3 regions of the Roseivirga sp. BDSF3-8 genome follow, and region 3 is predicted to be linked to each of the others. Evidence: riboswitches for the same ligand, from Rfam matches in the RefSeq annotation. Region 3 holds a riboswitch; each other region holds the start of a gene.
What was found. A riboswitch is a leader RNA that binds a small molecule or an ion and turns the genes downstream of it on or off. The one in region 3 is predicted to bind S-adenosylmethionine.

Region 1 (6,206 bases), 1.9 Mb from region 3:
CCGGAGAGCCTCCCTTTAACATACACAAAGAATTTTATGAAGTGACTCTGGATGACATCCAGGATGCGAAGCTGTTCTAAAACATTGAGATAAGAAATACCGCCACAAAGCCAGGCGTCCTAAAAGAGAGTAGATAAAGCTCTCTTTTTATTTTTCTCCCAGGTTACGGTCTATCATAGTTTGCAGCATTCCATCCTTAAGGCCTACCTCTGGTACCAGAATGCGGCCGGAGTCCGCCCACCGCATTACGGAGAGGTAGATGTCAGATGCCGGCAGGATTACATCTGCCCTGTCCGGATTCAGCTCCAGTATATTAATCCGGTCTTCAAGTGAAAACTGCCCGATATATTGCTGAACTTCTTCCAATTTTTCTATTCCGATAGTCTTGCCGGGTTTCTTACCTGCAAGGTCAGAAAGCTTATTAATGTTACCCCCGGTACCTATACTGACTACTTTACTGTGCCTGCGTTTAAGGTGGTGTAATACCCAATCTTTCATTTCTACCCAAACCGCCGGGTCGTCATGTTTTTCCAAAGATCTCACCGAACCAATAGGGAAGGAGCGGCTGGCCACCTTTTCTTTACGAATGTACAGATTCAGCTCAGTACTACCCCCGCCCACATCTATATGCAAATAGGTCTTATCCGTTAAAAATGACTGTAACCCTCTGTTTATCAGATCTGCCTCTTCATCTCCGTCGATAATCCGTATATCAAGGCCTAGCTTTTCCTTTACCTCCTTTGTAATCTCTAGCCCGTTTTCAGCCTCACGCATTGCTGAAGTGGCAAGGGCCATGCAGTCGTCTACTTCATATAAATCCATCAGGATCTTAAAAGCTTCCATCAGCTTTAGAAATTTGCCCGCATTTTCCTGTCCGATCCTGTTTTCTGTAAATACATCATGTCCCAGACGTAAAGGAAAACGTACGTATTCCATTTTTTTCAGGAAATAAGAGCCCTCACGGTCTATTACCCGGGATACTTGCATGCGCACGGCATTGGATCCAATATCTACTGCAGCTAATTTTAGCATAAGGTCACAAATCTGATGGTCTGCGGCTAAATTACAATTCTTCCTATACTTTCCTTTTTACTAAATCACTTTCAAATAGAAAGTTCGAACGTTTGCAGGACTATGGTATGAATATTTAAGGAAAAAATTTCCATGCATAATCTGTGCAATTCGCTTTAGTTCATTACATTTGTATGAGTACTTATCGAGAAAGACGGAGGGATTGGGCCCTTTGATGTCTTGGCAACCTTGGCAAACTTGGTGCTAATTCCCATTCCGGATACCCCTGTCACAATCCGGAAGAAGATAAGTGGTGATAGGTTTTACCTCTTCCTCTTTCTAGATAAGCGCCAAATGTGAAAATTTTAGCCAATGAGCGCACCCATTTTTTCAGTTATTAAGGACCGTATTCTTGTGCTCGACGGAGCCATGGGTACCATGATCCAACGGTACAAACTTACCGAGGAAGATTTTAGAGGAGAAAGGTTTAAGGATCATACTTTTGACCTCAAAGGCAATAACGACCTTCTTTCTTTAACCCGACCGGATATTATCAGAGCAATACATGCTGAGTACCTCGAGGCTGGTGCGGATATTCTGGAGACTAATACCTTTAGTGGAACCAGTATCGCACAGGCAGATTATAAACTTGAGGAGGCCGTGTATGACCTCAATTATCAATCGGCAAAAATTGCTAAAGAAGTAGCCGAAGAGTTTACGGCTAAAGACCCATCCAAACCCAGGTTTGTGGCAGGTTCAATAGGTCCTACAAACCGCACTGCCAGTATTTCTCCGGATGTGAATAATCCCGGTTACCGAGCGGTAACCTTCGATGATCTCCGCGTAGCCTACTACGAGCAAGTGAAGGGGCTGGCAGAAGGGGGGGCTGATATATTCCTGGTAGAGACTGTTTTTGATACCCTCAACTGCAAAGCAGCGCTATTTGCCATTAGTGACTATTGCGATGCGACCGGTAAAGTAATCCCTACTATGGTGTCAGGTACTATTACCGATGCCAGCGGGAGAACTCTGTCGGGACAGACCACTGAGGCTTTTTGGATATCGATCAGCCATATGCCCCTGCTTAGCGTTGGTCTCAACTGCGCATTGGGAGCCAAGCAGCTTAAGCAATATATTAAGGAGCTAAGCCGTGTATCTAATACTTACATAAGCGCCCACCCAAATGCGGGCCTGCCAAATGAGTTTGGCGAATACGATGAGTCCCCTGAGGCAATGGCAGCCACCATTGAGAGCTTTCTATCTGAGGGCCTTATAAACATTATCGGGGGGTGCTGCGGTACTACACCGGATCATATCAGGGCCATAGCTGATGTAGCTGCCAAGTATTCACCAAGAGTTATTCCTAAGCAGCCTGTGCGAACCCGATTCAGTGGGCTTGAGCCCCTGGTAGTGAGGCCTGAGACTAATTTTATCAATGTTGGGGAACGTACCAATGTGACCGGATCACGGAAGTTTGCCAGACTTGTAAAAGAAGAGAACTACGAGGAAGCACTATCTGTAGCGGTTAACCAGGTAGAAGGTGGGGCCCAGGTCATTGATGTCAACATGGATGAAGGCATGCTTGACTCTGAGCAGGTTATGACTACTTTTCTACACCTGATGATGTCAGAGCCTGACATTGCGCGCCTGCCTATTATGATAGACTCTTCCAAGTGGACGGTAATAGAGGAGGGGCTGAAATGCGTTCAGGGTAAATCGATCGTAAACTCTATTAGTCTGAAAGAAGGTGAGGAGAAGTTCATTCAGCTTGCTCGCCTGGTAAGGAAATATGGTGCTGCGGTAATTGTTATGGCTTTTGATGAACAAGGCCAGGCGGACAATTATGAAAGACGTATTGAAATTTGTGAGCGAAGCTACCGCATCCTGACGGAAAAAGTTGGCTTTCCTCCGGAAGATATCATTTTTGATCCTAATATTCTGACAGTCGCTACGGGGATAGAGGAGCATAATAATTATGCAGTAGACTATATACGTACCGTAGAGTGGATCAAAAATAACCTTCCCCATGCCTTGGTTAGTGGGGGTGTTAGTAATATCTCTTTCTCATTTCGAGGAAACGATATCGTGCGTGAGGCTATGCATTCTGCATTTCTATACCATGCTATTAAGGCAGGGATGGATATGGGCATAGTAAATGCGGGTATGATCGAAGTCTATGAAGAAATAGATAAGGATCTGCTCCGCAAAGTGGAAGATGTATTATTAAATAAGCACGCTGAAGCTACCGAGCAGCTTATAGAACATGCCGAGAGTATCCGGGGGCAGGGCGGTAAAGCTAAAGTAAAGGATGACGCCTGGCGCCAGGCACCTGTGGAAGAGAGACTTTCTCACTCGCTTGTAAAAGGTATTGTTGAGTACATCGAACAGGACACGGAAGAAGCAAGGCAAAAGGCAGATAAGCCCCTAGAGGTCATTGAGGGTCCTTTGATGGCTGGGATGAACGTAGTAGGAGATCTATTTGGCGCCGGTAAAATGTTTCTGCCCCAGGTAGTGAAGTCTGCGCGTGTGATGAAAAAGGCGGTGGCCTATCTGTTACCTTTTCTCGAAGAAGAGAAAAAGAAGAATGCGGATGCTTCCCGGAATGCTGGCCGTATTCTAATGGCTACGGTAAAGGGGGATGTACATGATATTGGTAAAAATATTGTAGGTGTGGTGCTCGCCTGTAATAACTATGAGGTGATCGACCTGGGCGTTATGGTTTCGCTTGAGCGGATTTTGGAAGAGGCCGAAAAGAATGAAGTGGATATTATTGGCCTAAGTGGTCTTATTACACCCTCTCTTGATGAAATGGTATATGTAGCACGCGAAATGCAGGCCAGAGGAATGGACACCCCGCTGCTGATCGGAGGGGCTACTACCTCACGTATACATACAGCGGTGAAGTTAGCGCCTGAGTATGGCCATCCGGTGATACATGTAGCGGATGCTTCCAGAAGTGTTACTGTAGCTAACAGTCTGCTTGGTAAGAATAAAGGCGAGTACACGGCTAACATTCGTGACGAATACGAACGCCTGCGCGAAGGGCATAAAAACCGTGGCAAAGAGAAGAAATACATCCCTATTGAGGAAGCCCGTAGTAATAAGGTGAAAATAGAATGGGATCCTGCTGACATCTCCAAACCGAATTTACTGGGTAATAAAACCTTTAAGAACTACCCTTTAGAGGAGATAGCCAGGTATATCGACTGGACACCGTTCTTTCATACATGGGAGCTTAAAGGCAGATACCCTAAAATATTTGACGACGGAAACGTAGGTACGGAGGCCAGAAAGCTATTTGATGATGCTCAGGGTATGCTTCAGCGTATTATTGATGAAAAGTGGCTGGAAGCAAGGGCTGTTGTGGGGTTCTATCCGGCCAATACTGAAGAGCACGATACTATCATTGTGTACGAAGATGATGAGCGAACCAGAGAGCTTACCCGTTTCCATACGTTAAGACAGCAAGGAAAAAAAGCCTCCGGTGTACCTAATATGGCCTTCTCTGACTTTGTCGCCCCTCTCGAATCCGGTCTTGGTGACTACATTGGAGGGTTTGCAGTTACGGCGGGTATAGGTATAGAGAAGTGGGTTGAAAAGTTTGAGGCTGATCATGATGACTATAATGCCATCATGGTGAAGGCCCTTGCTGACAGGTTGGCCGAAGCCTTTGCTGAGCTTATGCACGCCAGGGTTCGAAAAGAGCTATGGGGATATGCCAGCGATGAAAAGCTGGAAAACGACGACCTTATCAGAGAGAAATACAGGGGTATACGACCTGCCCCGGGTTATCCGGGTTGTCCCGACCATACGGAAAAAGTGACCTTGTTTAATTTACTGAATGCAGAAGAGGAGGCCGGGATATCGCTAACTGAAAACCTGGCCATGTACCCGGCTTCAAGTGTGAGCGGACTGTATTATGCACACCCTCAATCTAGATATTTTGGACTTGGAAAAATAGCCAAAGATCAGGTAGAAGATATCGCCTTCCGTAAGGGTATCCTCACCGAAGAGTTAGAACGCTGGCTTTCACCTAACCTGAATTATGACACAAGTATCCCTGAAAAAGCCACGACAACCTGAACAAGAGACCAAACAGGAGAAAAAAGGAATGAAGGTCACCGAATGCATAAAGAATAAGGGAGATAAAACTCTCTTTTCATTTGAGATATTGCCTCCCCTTAAAGGTGAGAACATCCAGAATATCTTTAATCACATCGATCCCTTGATGGAGTTCAAGCCACCATTTATTGATGTGACATACCACCGGGAAGAATATGTTTATAAAAAAAGGGAAAATGGGCTTCTGGAAAAGAAAGCCATTCGAAAACGCCCTGGTACAGTAGGCATTTGCTCTGCCATCAAAAACAGATATGAAGTAGAGCCTGTGCCTCATATTATCTGTGGGGGGTTTACGAAGGAAGAAACGGAAAATGCCCTTATCGATCTGCATTTTCTGGGAATTAATAATGTGCTTGTACTCAGGGGAGACCCAATAAAGACAGAGGGACGATTTGTGCCTGAGCCGGACGGGCATCACTATGCTACCGAGCTGCTCGAGCAGGTCCACAATATGAATGAAGGGCTATACCTTGATGATAGCCTTGAAAATGCGACCCACACCGATTTTTGTATAGGAGTGGCAGGCTATCCGGAAAAGCATTTTGAGGCCCCCAACATTAGATCTGATCTTCGCTGGCTTAAGAAGAAGATAGAAATGGGCGCAGACTATATCGTGACCCAGATGTTTTTCGACAATCAAAAATTTTTCTCTTTTGTAAAGGACTGCAGAGAGCAGGGTATTACGGTGCCTATTATTCCTGGTCTGAAGCCCATAACGACAAAGCGCCACATCAACGTTTTGCCTAGTATATTTCACATTGATATCCCTGAAGCGCTGTCCGATGAGGTAGAAAAATGTAAAGACAATGCGCAGGTCAAGCAGGTAGGGGTGGAATGGGCCATACAGCAGAGCAAGGAACTGATGGAGTTTGGTGTACCTGTCCTGCATTACTATAGCATGGGTAAGTCAGATACCATCCTCAGAGTTGCGAAAGAGCTCTTCTAGTACTTTAATATAGCACTCTCATCAAATAGCCGTCCGCAAGCAGCGGGCGGCTATTTTTTTTACCTGACAGAGTGCAATTTTCTGATTCACTATGATTATTGATTTAACTATCTCATTTTCAGTGATA
Region 2 (6,206 bases), 1.7 Mb from region 3:
TGTACTGCATTATATTCGTATTCCACGCCATACAGATCAGCTTCAGAAGATACAAAAACCGGAGCGACGATTGCGGAAAGCTCATTATTGCCCTTGATTTTAGCTTCTGCGAGTAGTTTGATCCGTGCATTCGCAGCCTCTGCTATGCTGAGGTCAACTTCAGAAAGGTTTTGAATTCCGTGCCTGAATGGTTTATCTGTGGATAAATAGATGCCATATGCCTGATTAACAAGTATGCATAATTTATTGAGGGAGTCGAATCCACCTACATCCAGTGTAGGGTCGGCTTCAGCAAAACCCAGATCTTGTGCTTCTTTAACTGCCTCATCGTAACTTATACCTTCCACCCGCATTTTAGTTAAAATAAAGTTTGAGGAGCCGTTAAATATACCGCTCAGTTCCTGCAAAGGCTCACTACCGTAGTAATCCTCAAGCGTTCTTACGATTGGTACCGCACCGCAGCAGGAAGCTTCATAAAGCAAGGGGGATTTATGCTTTTTTTGCAGATCCAGAAGCTGGGGTAGATAAGTAGCCACCATTTTTTTATTGGCTGTCACTACTGGAATACCCTTCTCTAGCGCCTTGCTCACAATAGTAAAAGCACTTTCGTGATCAGTAATAGCCTCTACTATCAGATCAATACTATCATCCTCCAGTATTTCATCAGGGTCATAGCTAAAAATAGATTCTGCTATGGGTCTTTTTTTCCCAGGGTGTATTACTCCGATTTTTTTAACCTCGGCATCGACATCCGAAGCCTGTAAAATATCATAAAATCCCTGCCCTACGCATCCGAAGCCGAACAGGCCAATCTGTTTCTTGTTGCTCATATCGATAGTTCACATCCCTTAAGTTAGCTGTACCCTGCTGGGATGGTCATTATAAAATTTTGTAATACGATTTGAAATCTGATCGACTTCTAATAGAAAGCCGTCATGACCATAATCTGAATGAATGATTTCCACCTCGCATTGAGGGATATGTTTGGCAAGTTCCAGTTGCTCTTCCGGAGGGAAAAGCACATCAGTATCTATGCCTATTATCAACGTGTCCGCCTGGATTTGCCGAAGTGCCCTGGCTACACCCTCTCTCTCACGGCCAACATTATGACTATCCATCGCCTTGGACAGGTGCCAGTATGTGTACGCATTGAATTTTCGCGAAACGAGTTTATCCCCCTGGTATCGCTGATAAGAGACCGCCCGGTAGTTGTCGGTGATGTCTTCGGCATCAGCCTGTGTAGCTGCATATGCATGGTACTGCCTGTAGCTCAGTAAGGCGATACTTCTGGCAGCCTTAAGCCCGCTCTCTCCGGCCCTGGCCGTATTGAGCTGCCATGTAATGTCCTGCTCAATCGCCATACGCTGACTTTCGTTAAAAGCAATACCCCAGGGGCTGTGCCGGGCATTGGTTGCAAGTAAGACCAGACGCTGAGGCAAATTCGGTTGTACTATACTCCACTCCATAGCCTGCTGGCCCCCCAGCGAACCACCCACCAGGGTGTGAATTTGGCGAATGTTGAGATGGTCTCTTAGCTTATCAAAAGCGGCAACAATGTCCCGGTTAGTCAGAGTAGGGAAATTATGAAAGTATGGATTACCATTTTCTGGTTTAGGTGAAAGCGGCCCGGTGCTTCCATAGCATCCGCCCAGCATATTAGCGCAGATGATAAAGTGAGTTTCCGGGTCAAACAGTTTGCCGGAACCTACAAGGTCCGGCCACCACAGGCTTACATCCGAGCCGGCGGTAAGCGCATGGCATATCCAAACTATGTTATCCCTCTTTTCATTGATATTCCCCCACGTATGATATCTGAGCTGAAACTCGGAGAGTTTCCGGCCGCTCTCCAGCACAATACCATCCTTATTCGTGTAGGTATGAGCTTCCAGACTTATCATGCAGGTTGAGCTACGGGTTTTTTAATTACCTCAAATGCCTGGCTGAAATCTCCTTTGATATCGTCAATATGCTCAATACCGACAGAGACCCTTAGCATGGTGGGATGTACTCCGGAAGAGAACTGTTCCTCATCTGACAACTGCTGGTGGGTAGTAGAAGCAGGGTGTATGATAAGTGTTTTAGCGTCACCCACATTCGCAAGGTGACTTACCAGTTTCAGGCTGTCTACAAATTTCTCAGCATATTCTTTACCTCCCTTTATCCTAAAGCTGAGAACACCTCCAAAGCCTTTTTTAAGGTACCTGCTGGCTATCTCGTGATATGGGCTACTTTCCAGCCCCGGGTAGTTTACTGACTCTACCTGGTCATGCTGTTCGAGCCAACGTGCCAGTGTGAGGGCGTTTTCTACTGTACGTTCTACTCTAAGTGACAATGTCTCAAGTCCTTGGATTAGCAGGAAGCTGTTGAACGGACTCAGGGCCGGCCCTACATCTCTCAGACCTTCTACCCGTGCCCTTATGGCAAAAGCAATGTTTCCGAATGGGCCGCCTTCTCCAAAGACTTCCCAAAACTTCATACCATGGTATCCTTCGGAAGGCTCGCTGAAATGAGGAAACTTGCCATTTCCCCAATTGAAATTACCTCCATCCACGATAACACCACCAATGCTGCTGCCATGACCACCTATCCATTTAGTGGCAGAAGCTACCACCACATTTGCTCCGTGCTGAAGGGGGCGGAACAGATACCCACCTGCACCAAAGGTATTATCTACAATAAGGGGGATATCATGAGCTTTTGCTACGGCTGCTATTGCTTCAAAGTCAGGGATATTAAACGCCGGATTACCAATAGTCTCCAGGTAGATTGCTTTTGTCTTATCATCGATTCGCTTTTCAAAAGAATCCGGTTCATCGTCTTCAACAAAACGGGCCTCAATACCGAGCCGTTTAAGAGTTACCTTAAATTGATTGAATGATCCTCCGTAAAGGTTTTTAGTGGATACAAAATTATCACCGGCCTCCATGATATTAGTGAGGGCCAAAAACTGAGCGGCCTGGCCAGAGGAAACAGCTACAGCTGCCGTGCCTCCTTCGAGAGCAGCTATTCTCTTTTCGAATACATCTGTAGTAGGGTTCATGATTCGGGTATAGATGTTCCCGAATTCCTGCAGCGCAAATAGTTTAGCCCCATGCGCTGAGTTTTTGAATAAATAGCTGGAGGTTTGATAGATAGGCACGGCCCTGGATAACGTAGTTTCGTCTACTTCCTGACCTGCATGTAGCTGTAGGGTTTCAAATTTTAATTGAGACATGTTTAAAAGAAATAAAGGGTTAAAAAAAGGGACAGAGGCTACCTGTACCACTACGGGGTCTGGTAAGGCAAGGCTAAACTGTTAATGGCAAAAAGCTATTAACAGCAACAGGGACAACAACAGGCTAACTCCAGTAGGATGGACCGGTTACAGGTGCAATCAAATAATTGACTATCAGCTAATTGGAAGTATCCAACGCTACGGGATTTTAATTGAAATGGGGATAAAGAAGTAACCATCATTATGGAATTAATTTATATTTCCCCGGGCTTTCCGGAGTCAGGAATTAGCACCTTGACCTATTGCAGGTCAGGTTGCTAGTGCGTCATAGAGCCTGTCTCTCAGCACTTCTCTATAAATCAATTACTGTGGTTAGTAATTGACTGGATATACAATGTTATACACTCCCGGCGAGCTTTCAAAATCTTCTGCCAGGGATTTTTTCTGAACGTGATTTTGACGAAAGAGTTTCACGGCACCTCTGCTCCATGTTCTTTTACCGTTTGTAAAAACACGTCACCTCACTCATAAAAATAAGTCTGCCATTGCTGTAAAATATAAAAATCCATTTAGGTTGGTTTCTTTAATATTGCCATCGCATCAAAATTTAATAAGAACTATGCAAAAGAAACTAAACTTGAAAGCACTTGAGGTGCAGAGCTTTATTACCACTTCAGAAGCTAAAGAGATGAAAGCAGGTAAGCAGTCTCTAAATTATAGCGAGTGCGATAGCTGCGGAATTGCCTGTACAGTAGTAGACTGTCCGGTACCTAGTGAAAATTACACTGACTGCGGTAGCTGTGGTATTGCCTGCACCGTAGTAGAGTGCTAATCCATCATGTGAATGCATGCAGGCCTTTCAACCGGGAGGCCTGCATATTAAAAATACCTAAGCAGTAGATTAATCATCTTTTTCACGCGCGGGGTGTACGGAGGGTAAAGAAGCTTAACTGATGTATGGCCAACCCGTTGTTTCAGGACCGCTTTTTCATTGCTAAGACTCAAAAAGCCAAAGTGACCGTGACTTTTCCCTATTCCGCTGTGATTGGCTCCGCCGAAGGGTAGGTTTGGGTGCATAAAATGTACCAGCGTTTCGTTAACACATATTCCTCCGGCCGATGTATTCTTTTCAATTGCCTGCCGATTTTCTTTACCACCACAGAACAGGTACATAGCCAGAGGTTTTGGCTTGCTGTTGATATAGGTTATCACGTCATCTACCGTATTGAAAGATAATACAGGAAGGATAGGGCCGAAAATCTCTTCATTTGATAATTTGCCATCCGGATCAACACCTGTTAGGACTGTTGGTGATATATAGCAATCCTCACGGTGAGTTTGGCCACCGCTTACCAGCAGAGCACCGTCATCCAAGGCTTCATTTAGCATATCGTTCAGCCGGTCAAAGTGTCTCTCATTAATAATTCTGGCATATGCTGCGGATTTCTGAATACCTTTACCATCCGGGTCAAACAAGCGTAAAATGGCTGAGCGTATTTCCTCCAGCAGAGCATTTTGAATTTTTTCATGGCACAGCACATAATCCGGTGCTATACAGGTCTGTCCTGCATTACTGAACTTCCCCCAAACCAATTTTTCTGCGGTGTCTCTGAGATTTGCTTTCTCATCTACTATAAGGGGAGACTTCCCTCCAAGCTCCAGGGTTATGCTTGAGAGGTGCCTGGAAGCGGCCTCCATTATAATTTTACCTACTTGCGGGCTTCCGGTAAAAAAAATATGATCAAATGGTCGTTCTAACAATGCTGTACTAGTCTCTTTATCTCCCAGCATAACCTGGACGATATCATCATCACCAAAGCACTCTTCCACCATGCGGTGTATGAGATCTGAAGTGGCAGGAGAGAGTTCTGAAGGTTTGATCATGACAGTATTGCCAGCAGCAAGGGCGGATACAAGCGGACCCACTGTCAGATTAAAAGGAAAATTCCAGGGAGCAATTATCAGGCAGATTCCCTTCGGTTCATAGTGAATGGCCCCATTCGTACCTAACAGGCTTAGAGGCGTACTGACCTTTTTCGGCTTCATCCATTTTTTCAAATGAGTGATGGCGTGATTCAGCTCCTGGATTACTACGTATACCTCGCTGAGGTCTACTTCTTCAGGCGGTTTTTTAAAGTCTTTAAATAGGGCCTCCTTAATGGCCGGCCGGTTGTTCATTACCCAGTCACGTAGCTTAGTAAGCCTCCTTTTACGTGACTTATACCCTTCACTTCTTAGAGCGACACTGTTAGACTTTAAGCGCCTAAAGTGCTTGTCAACCACGTTATCCGTGGCTGTTGATGAATTATTAAGGGTTGCTTCAGGCATATCGGAATGGTTTTCAGAACAGTAAGTTTAAAACATTTTTCCTGAAAGTTGTTTTAATGTTACCTTTATGTTAACTTAATGTTACGGTAAAATTTATCTTTGCAATGGAATTGAATTCTGCAATTCAGCACACAGGGTATGAGAAGGAGAGTTGTTTACATATTTTTAATCTTAATATTATTGTTGACCCAAGGACTTAGTGCCAGGTGTATGTTCATTTCTGAAGGCACACATTTTACCGGCCACACCTCAATTGACTCACTGGTTATTTTTTACTCCCAGAGTAAAGCACTTGATGAGGAAGAAGTGGAAGACCACTTTTCCAGATTAGAAAATCATATTGAGAAATTACAAAAAAAACGTGGTAGTGGCCCGGCTACTGAGTTTTTTCTGAGTAAACTCTTCTATAAAACACATAAGAAATTTCTTCGGAACTATAAGGCCGTGGTAGCGTATGACCGCCTGATCCTTAGCGGTGACTATAACTGTATCAGCGGTACGGCCCTATACGCGGTTGTATTTGATGCACTTGAGATTCCATATACGATATATGAATCCGATGATCATGTATTTCTTATGGTCCAAGCGGGGGAAGAACGTTACCTAATAGAGAGTACAGACCCTCTCAACGGGTTTATAGCTGATGAAACGATCATAGCGAGAC
Region 3 (6,206 bases):
AGCGGACGAATTACCGAACGTGCCCTGCCCTTCAGCCTTATGCTGCTTTCGCTCTCCTTCATAGGAGCCGGAGCAGCCTCTTATCTGCCGGTAAGTAGTCAGTTGAAGACATTTCTGGGGGGGCGCCTGTTTAAAGGCACCGAGGGCATAGGGTCTAATTTTGTGGGTAATCTGTCAGAGGTGCGCCTGATCCAGATTAGTCCTAAGCACATGCTTGCGCGCCTTCGCGGATTTATAGGGCTTTCCACCCTGTTATTTAACCTGATAGGCAAGACGGCGGCTCTGCAAATGCTTCAAAACAGCTATGGAGCGTACGATGTGTATATATCTGTCGGCTGCGTATCGCTGGTATTACTGGTGGTGGCAGTGGCCCTGGATCGCAAAGGAAAAAGCTCACAATCTCAGGCAGTGGAAGAGGTCATATACCCGGCCAAAGCAGCCTAATTACCTCCCTTAAGAATGGTTTGGAGCGTCACTTCCCGAATGTTTTCCAGCACGTGGCGCGGCGGATTGGTGCGGCCCAGTACCCGCATGCCTGATATGGTGTTATAAAGAAACTGCGCCATCTTTTCCGTATCTGTATGTGGGGCTATTTCCTTATCTTCCTTTGCCACATTCATCAGGTGGCTGAAGGTGTCTGTGAATTCACGCAGGTTATGCTGCAGTTCTGAGCAGGCCTGAGGGTCTTCTGCCGCCCTGTCTACCGAAGCATTTACGATAAAACAGCCCTTGCGGTCAGGATCGGTCAGTATTTCTTCTATGGTGTCTTTCAAAAAACTGTCGAGAAAGCTTCTGAAAGAGGCCTTTTTCCCGATGGTTTCCTTCATCACTTCCTTTTGCCGGCTGCGGTAGTACTTCAGAGAGTCCAGGAACAGCTGGTTTTTGTCTCCGAAACTGGCATACATGGTAGACCGGTTAATGCCCAGATGGTCCACCAGGTCCTGTACAGAAGTGCCATGAAACCCCTTTTGCCAAAAGAGCCTCATGGCTTTTTCCAGAATATCCTCTCTATCGAATGCTTTAGGTCTGGGCATAGGCCCAAATGTACAGAGATTTTCCCATTAAAGGGCCGACATGCCTCCGTCTACGACAAATTCCTGTCCTGTTATGTAGTCATTTGTTGAAAGTTCCAATGCCAGTGAGGCTACCTCATGAGGCTTGCCAAACCGGCCTACCGGTACCCGTGCCTGTATGGAAGCGGCGGTTTCCTTGAGTGTCTCTTCAGGCATACCCATCTTGCTGAATATGGGCGTTTCTATAGGTCCCGGTGCAATGGCGTTAACCCGAATCCCTCTATCTACAAGTTCTCCCGCCAGTACCAGAGAGATTGACCGCGCAGCTGCCTTTGTGGCTGCATAGATGGTGCTGCCAGGCATGGCTATGCGGCCGTTTATAGAGGTGTTTATGAGAATGGACGAGCCCTTAGTCAGATAGGGGAGTGCAGCCTTTACGGAAAATAAGAGGCTCTTCACATTCAGGTTAAACTGAGCATCATATAGCTCATCGGTGATCTGGTCTATGGGGGCAAGGTAGGCTACACCTGCATTAAGAAACAGCGTATCGATACGGCCATATGCTTTGCCTACCTCATCAAAGAACTTTGATGTTTCCTCTGTTTTAGTGAGGTCTGCTACCAGTACCTTGTCAAATATTTCCCCATACTCAGCTTCGGTTTCCTTGAGCCTTTGGGCGTTTCTGGCGTTAGTAATCACCCTGGCCCCTTTTTTCCGGAATACCCTGGCGGTCTCAAGCCCTATGCCACTATTGCCACCGGTGATTACGACTACCTTGTTTTCTAAATTTATCATAATGAATTAATGAATGGTTTTGAGTAATGAAACGAACGTTCCATAATCAGGTTGCTTGTTTTGGAACAATTATTTCAAAATAAACCTGAGTAATGCGTTAGTTTATTTTAGGTAAACCTGTTGGAGGTGGTTAGATGAAGTTTCAATGTGAGAATTTAGCCTTGGGTTATGTAAATAATTAAACATCAGGAGCTTGTTAAACAGCTGATTTTGGCAGACTTGGTCTATTCAAATTAGTCTTTTAGGGTGGATAGGGGGTGTGACGACAGGGCTGAAGAGATTGGAAATCAAGACTTTGTTAAGGAAATATTACTATGCCTTAACATTAGGTGTTTCAACGTATAAAATACCTAGTTTTGGTACGTATTCATTTTAAAATCGACCAAAAATTATTTCTAATTCTATCTATCAATGAAAAAGAGCTACCTGCTATGTCTGCTGGCCACTGTATTCCTGGCCGTTTCCTGTTCGCGTGAGGAGATCCGCCCGGGTACTGATACTGAGTCTGCCAACGAAATTCCTTTCCATGACCGCTACACACCTGAAGAGGAGGCTTTTCTTGGCGAAGACCCCAGCTTCAAATATGAGGGCATGCAAAACATGGCGACTGTCTACAAAGACAATAACCTGGCTATGGGTAACCCAAGCGGCGCCAGTAGCAATTCCTACTACCATTGGAACTATCGTGTTACGAAGCCTGAGTATACCATGTCTTACCACCGTGACCGGGGCACGCCGAACTGGGTAAGCTGGCACCTGAACAAGGCCTGGCTCGGAAGCGCCTCACGCTCCAGCGGCTTTTACCAGGACTATGCCCTGCCTTCGGGCTGGTACCGTGTGAGCAGTGGTGATTATACGAACTCGGGCTTCGACCGGGGTCATAACTGCCCGTCTGCTGACCGTACCTTGAGTTCGTCAGAAAACCAGTCTACCTTTTACATGACCAATGTTATTCCCCAGTCTCCTGATGTGAATCAGCGTGCATGGGCCTCCCTGGAAAACTACTGCCGTGACCTCGTGCGCTATCAGAACAAGGAGCTGTATGTGATAATGGGAAGCTACGGTACGGGTGGTTCCGGCCGTAATGGCTATAAAAGCAAAATTGCGAACAATAAGGTGACTGTACCTAACCGGGTATGGAAGGTGATACTGGTATTGCCGGAAGGCTCCAGTGATCTGTCCCGTGTGACCACTTCTACTCGGGTGATTGCGGTGGACATGCCTAACAGCATGAATGTAAGCACCAACTGGGCGAGTTACCGTACTACGGTTGACTACATTGAGCAGGTAAGGGGCTATAATCTCTTCTCTCAACTACCCTCTTACGTCCAGTCGGCTATAGAGAGCAAGGTGGATAACGGACCTACTTCCTAAATTTATCTTTGGTTAAAAAAATAGCCCGGCCTGATTATCAGGCCGGGTTTTTTTGTTTTTCGAGGGGGGAGTAAAGCCTGGAATTATCATCTTTTTAAAAAAATTTACCCCCTCACGTATTGCATTGTACCGGGTACACCGTTTTATTTGTGATATCGATTATGAAAATAGTCGGTTTATAGCGAAGAGGTGAGAGACAGGCTCTGTGACCCTCTGGCAACCTGGATTTACAAGGTGCCAAATCCTGCCCGTGTTTTTTGGGAGATATAAATTGACAAACAATGACTATCAGAATTATCAACAACCAGGCTATCATACCATCTGCTACTTTCCGGCCCACTTCCCACTTGGCCGGTACCTGTTGTTGTTGCTGTTACTGTTAATCCCAGACGCTTTTTAGCATAACCCGGCTACTGACCGGCATTCGCCCCAGCGGCATTCCCCTGTTTTATCATTTTTCATTTATTCCCGGCATTGCCGTGAGCTTTCAGGCTTACCATAGCATATGAAAAAATCCTTCGAGCATTTTGAAACAAAGGCTGTACGCACTCAGTCCGAAAGAAGCCCGCACCGTGAGCATTCTGCACCGATATACATGACTTCCAGTTTTGTATTTGACGGGGCCGAGCATGCCCGGGCCATGTTCAATGATGAGGTGGAAGGGAATATTTACACCCGCTTTTCTAATCCGAACAATACCGAATTTATCGAAAAGCTGTGCCTGCTGGAGGGCACGGAGGATGGTATTGCCACAGCCTCGGGTATGGCAGCGATGTTTTCCAGTATGGCTGCGCTGTTGCAATCCGGCGACCATATCCTTGCTTCTCGGTCCCTTTTCGGATCTACTCACCAGATACTCACGGGTATTTTCCCTAAATGGGGTATTAGTCATACGTATGCTGATCTGAGTGATCCTGACTCGTGGGAGGGGCTAATTCAGAAAAATACGAAAATGATCTTTGTGGAAACGCCGAGTAACCCTGGGCTGGACCTGGTAGACCTGGAGTGGCTGGGTAAGCTGGCGAAAGCACACGATCTGATCCTGAATGTAGATAATTGCTTTGCAACGCCTTACCTGCAAAACCCGGCCAGCTTTGGGGCTGACCTGGTTACGCACTCGGCGACTAAGTTTCTGGACGGACAGGGCCGCACGATAGCGGGTGCGGTACTGGGCAGAAAAGACCTGATACAGCAGGTGCGCTTCTTTGCACGCCATACGGGGCCTGCTTTGTCGCCCTTTAACGGGTGGACGCTGAGCAAAAGCCTGGAGACGCTGGCGGTGCGTATGGAAAAGCACTGTGACAATGCTCACCGCCTGGCGGAATACCTGGAGGGGCATAAGGAGCTGGAGTTTGTGAAATATCCGTTTCTAGCGAGCCACCCGCAGCAGGCTCTTGCCAAAAAACAGATGCGCTATGGGGGTGGGCTCATTACCTTCAATGTAAAGGGTGGGTATGACCGTGCCAGGCAGTTTTTGGATAATCTGTCTATGATCTCTCTTACGGCTAACCTGGGTGATACGCGTACCACGGCTACGCACCCGGCCAGCACCACTCACAGCAAATTAAGCCAGGAGGAGCAGGAGCGGGTGAATATTCTGCCAGGTCTGATCCGCATCAGTGTGGGGCTGGAAAATGTAAATGATATACTGGAAGATATTGAAAATGCGCTGCGTGCTTCTAAGGTACACCTGGCCGCTAATCACACATGATATTGATAACTAACACATACCGCCCTTTTACTTTATCTACAGTAGTAACCTGTACTACAATGGCTATGTTATGCTGTATCTGCTGCTGTATGAATGACTCCGGTCCGCCTGGTTGTAGTATGTAATCATTATACCCTGCTCAGCCTCCGCGGACCTTTCCCGGAGGCTTTTTTTATGCTTAATCCCGAATTAGACCATGACACTTCAGAACATATCCTTAGAAAAAGATCTCTCTCGCGAAGCCAGAGAAGATATTATAGAACTCGAAGAAAAGATCGCCCGCTTTAAACGTGGCGAGATTCCCGAGGAACGTTTCAAGGCCTTTCGTCTTACCCGTGGTGTTTACGGGCAGCGGCAGACGGGGGTGCAGATGTTTCGCATTAAATTCCCGTACGGTAAGGTAACGGCGGAACAGCTTATACGCGTGGCGGATATAAGCGACGAGTATACGAATGGAAACCTTCACCTGACGACGCGGCAAAACATCCAGCTCCATTATGTGCATGTGGAGGATACCCCTGCGATGTGGGCTAAACTGGAGGAAAAGGGTGTGACTACCAGGGAAGCCTGTGGTAATACGGTACGCAATATTACAGGATCGCCCAGGGCGGGTATAGATCCGGATGAGCCGTTTAATGTGGCTCCTTACGTAGAGGCTGTATTTCAATACTTTCTTCGTAATGCTATTTGCCAGGACATGGGCCGTAAGATCAAGATGGCGTTCAGCGCGAGTGATAGGGACAGTGCTTATACGTACTTCCATGATTTTGGCTTTATTCCGAAGGAGGACGGATCGGGGAACAGGGGGTTCAAGGTTGTGGTAGGAGGGGGCCTTGGTGCCCAGCCTTTTGTAGCGGCTACGGCGTATGAGTTTCTGCCTGCTGATGAGCTGATACCTTTCCTTGAAGCGGCCATTCGTGTATTCGATCGCTACGGGGAGCGTGAAAAGCGTATGAAGGCGCGGATGAAGTTTATGCTGGATGAGCGTAAGGGCTTAGGGCTGGAGCGTTTTCTGGAGTTGGTAGCGGAGGAAAGGAATGGCCTGCTGCATAAGGGTATTGCTATTGAGGGGGAGGAGGAGGTGCCTCCTCACAGGGACTTTAGGGCCACACCGGAGGATGGGGATGTTGGCGGCCGCCCTGACTTTTTAAGGTGGAAGGCTACTAACACTTTTGCCCAAAAGCAGGCGGGCTACTTTGGTGTACAGATCAAGCTGTTGCTGGGTAATCTCTCTTCTGGGGTGGCGCGGGAGCTGGCGGCCCTGGTGGGCACTGGGGTTGCGGCTGATGATATCCGCTTTACCATCAACCAGG

Region 1: another riboswitch for S-adenosylmethionine. It lies ahead of metH (methionine synthase); the one in region 3 lies ahead of AB9P05_RS16125 (PLP-dependent aspartate aminotransferase family protein).
Region 2: another riboswitch for S-adenosylmethionine. It lies ahead of AB9P05_RS08555 (O-acetylhomoserine aminocarboxypropyltransferase/cysteine synthase family protein); the one in region 3 lies ahead of AB9P05_RS16125 (PLP-dependent aspartate aminotransferase family protein).

The regions. Positions count from the first base shown of each region.
Region 1 covers NZ_JBGNFV010000001.1:5,755,870-5,762,075, reverse strand. The annotation lists gene ppk1 (polyphosphate kinase 1) at 1-80, shown strand, start outside; gene AB9P05_RS23480 (Ppx/GppA phosphatase family protein) at 148-1,032, opposite strand; SAM riboswitch class I at 1,211-1,324, shown strand; gene metH (methionine synthase) at 1,384-5,094, shown strand; gene metF (methylenetetrahydrofolate reductase [NAD(P)H]) at 5,123-6,079, shown strand.
Region 2 covers NZ_JBGNFV010000001.1:2,101,269-2,107,474, forward strand. The annotation lists gene AB9P05_RS08545 (homoserine dehydrogenase) at 1-830, opposite strand, end outside; gene metX (homoserine O-acetyltransferase) at 849-1,898, opposite strand; gene AB9P05_RS08555 (O-acetylhomoserine aminocarboxypropyltransferase/cysteine synthase family protein) at 1,895-3,214, opposite strand; SAM riboswitch class I at 3,466-3,575, opposite strand; gene AB9P05_RS08560 (pinensin family lanthipeptide) at 3,834-4,046, shown strand; gene AB9P05_RS08565 (aldehyde dehydrogenase family protein) at 4,094-5,542, opposite strand; gene AB9P05_RS08570 (hypothetical protein) at 5,753-6,206, shown strand, end outside.
Region 3 covers NZ_JBGNFV010000001.1:3,846,453-3,852,658, forward strand. The annotation lists gene AB9P05_RS16105 (MFS transporter) at 1-444, shown strand, start outside; gene AB9P05_RS16110 (TetR/AcrR family transcriptional regulator) at 441-1,034, opposite strand; gene AB9P05_RS16115 (SDR family oxidoreductase) at 1,062-1,808, opposite strand; gene AB9P05_RS16120 (DNA/RNA non-specific endonuclease) at 2,220-3,182, shown strand; SAM riboswitch class I at 3,356-3,455, shown strand; gene AB9P05_RS16125 (PLP-dependent aspartate aminotransferase family protein) at 3,688-4,893, shown strand; gene AB9P05_RS16130 (nitrite reductase) at 5,090-6,206, shown strand, end outside.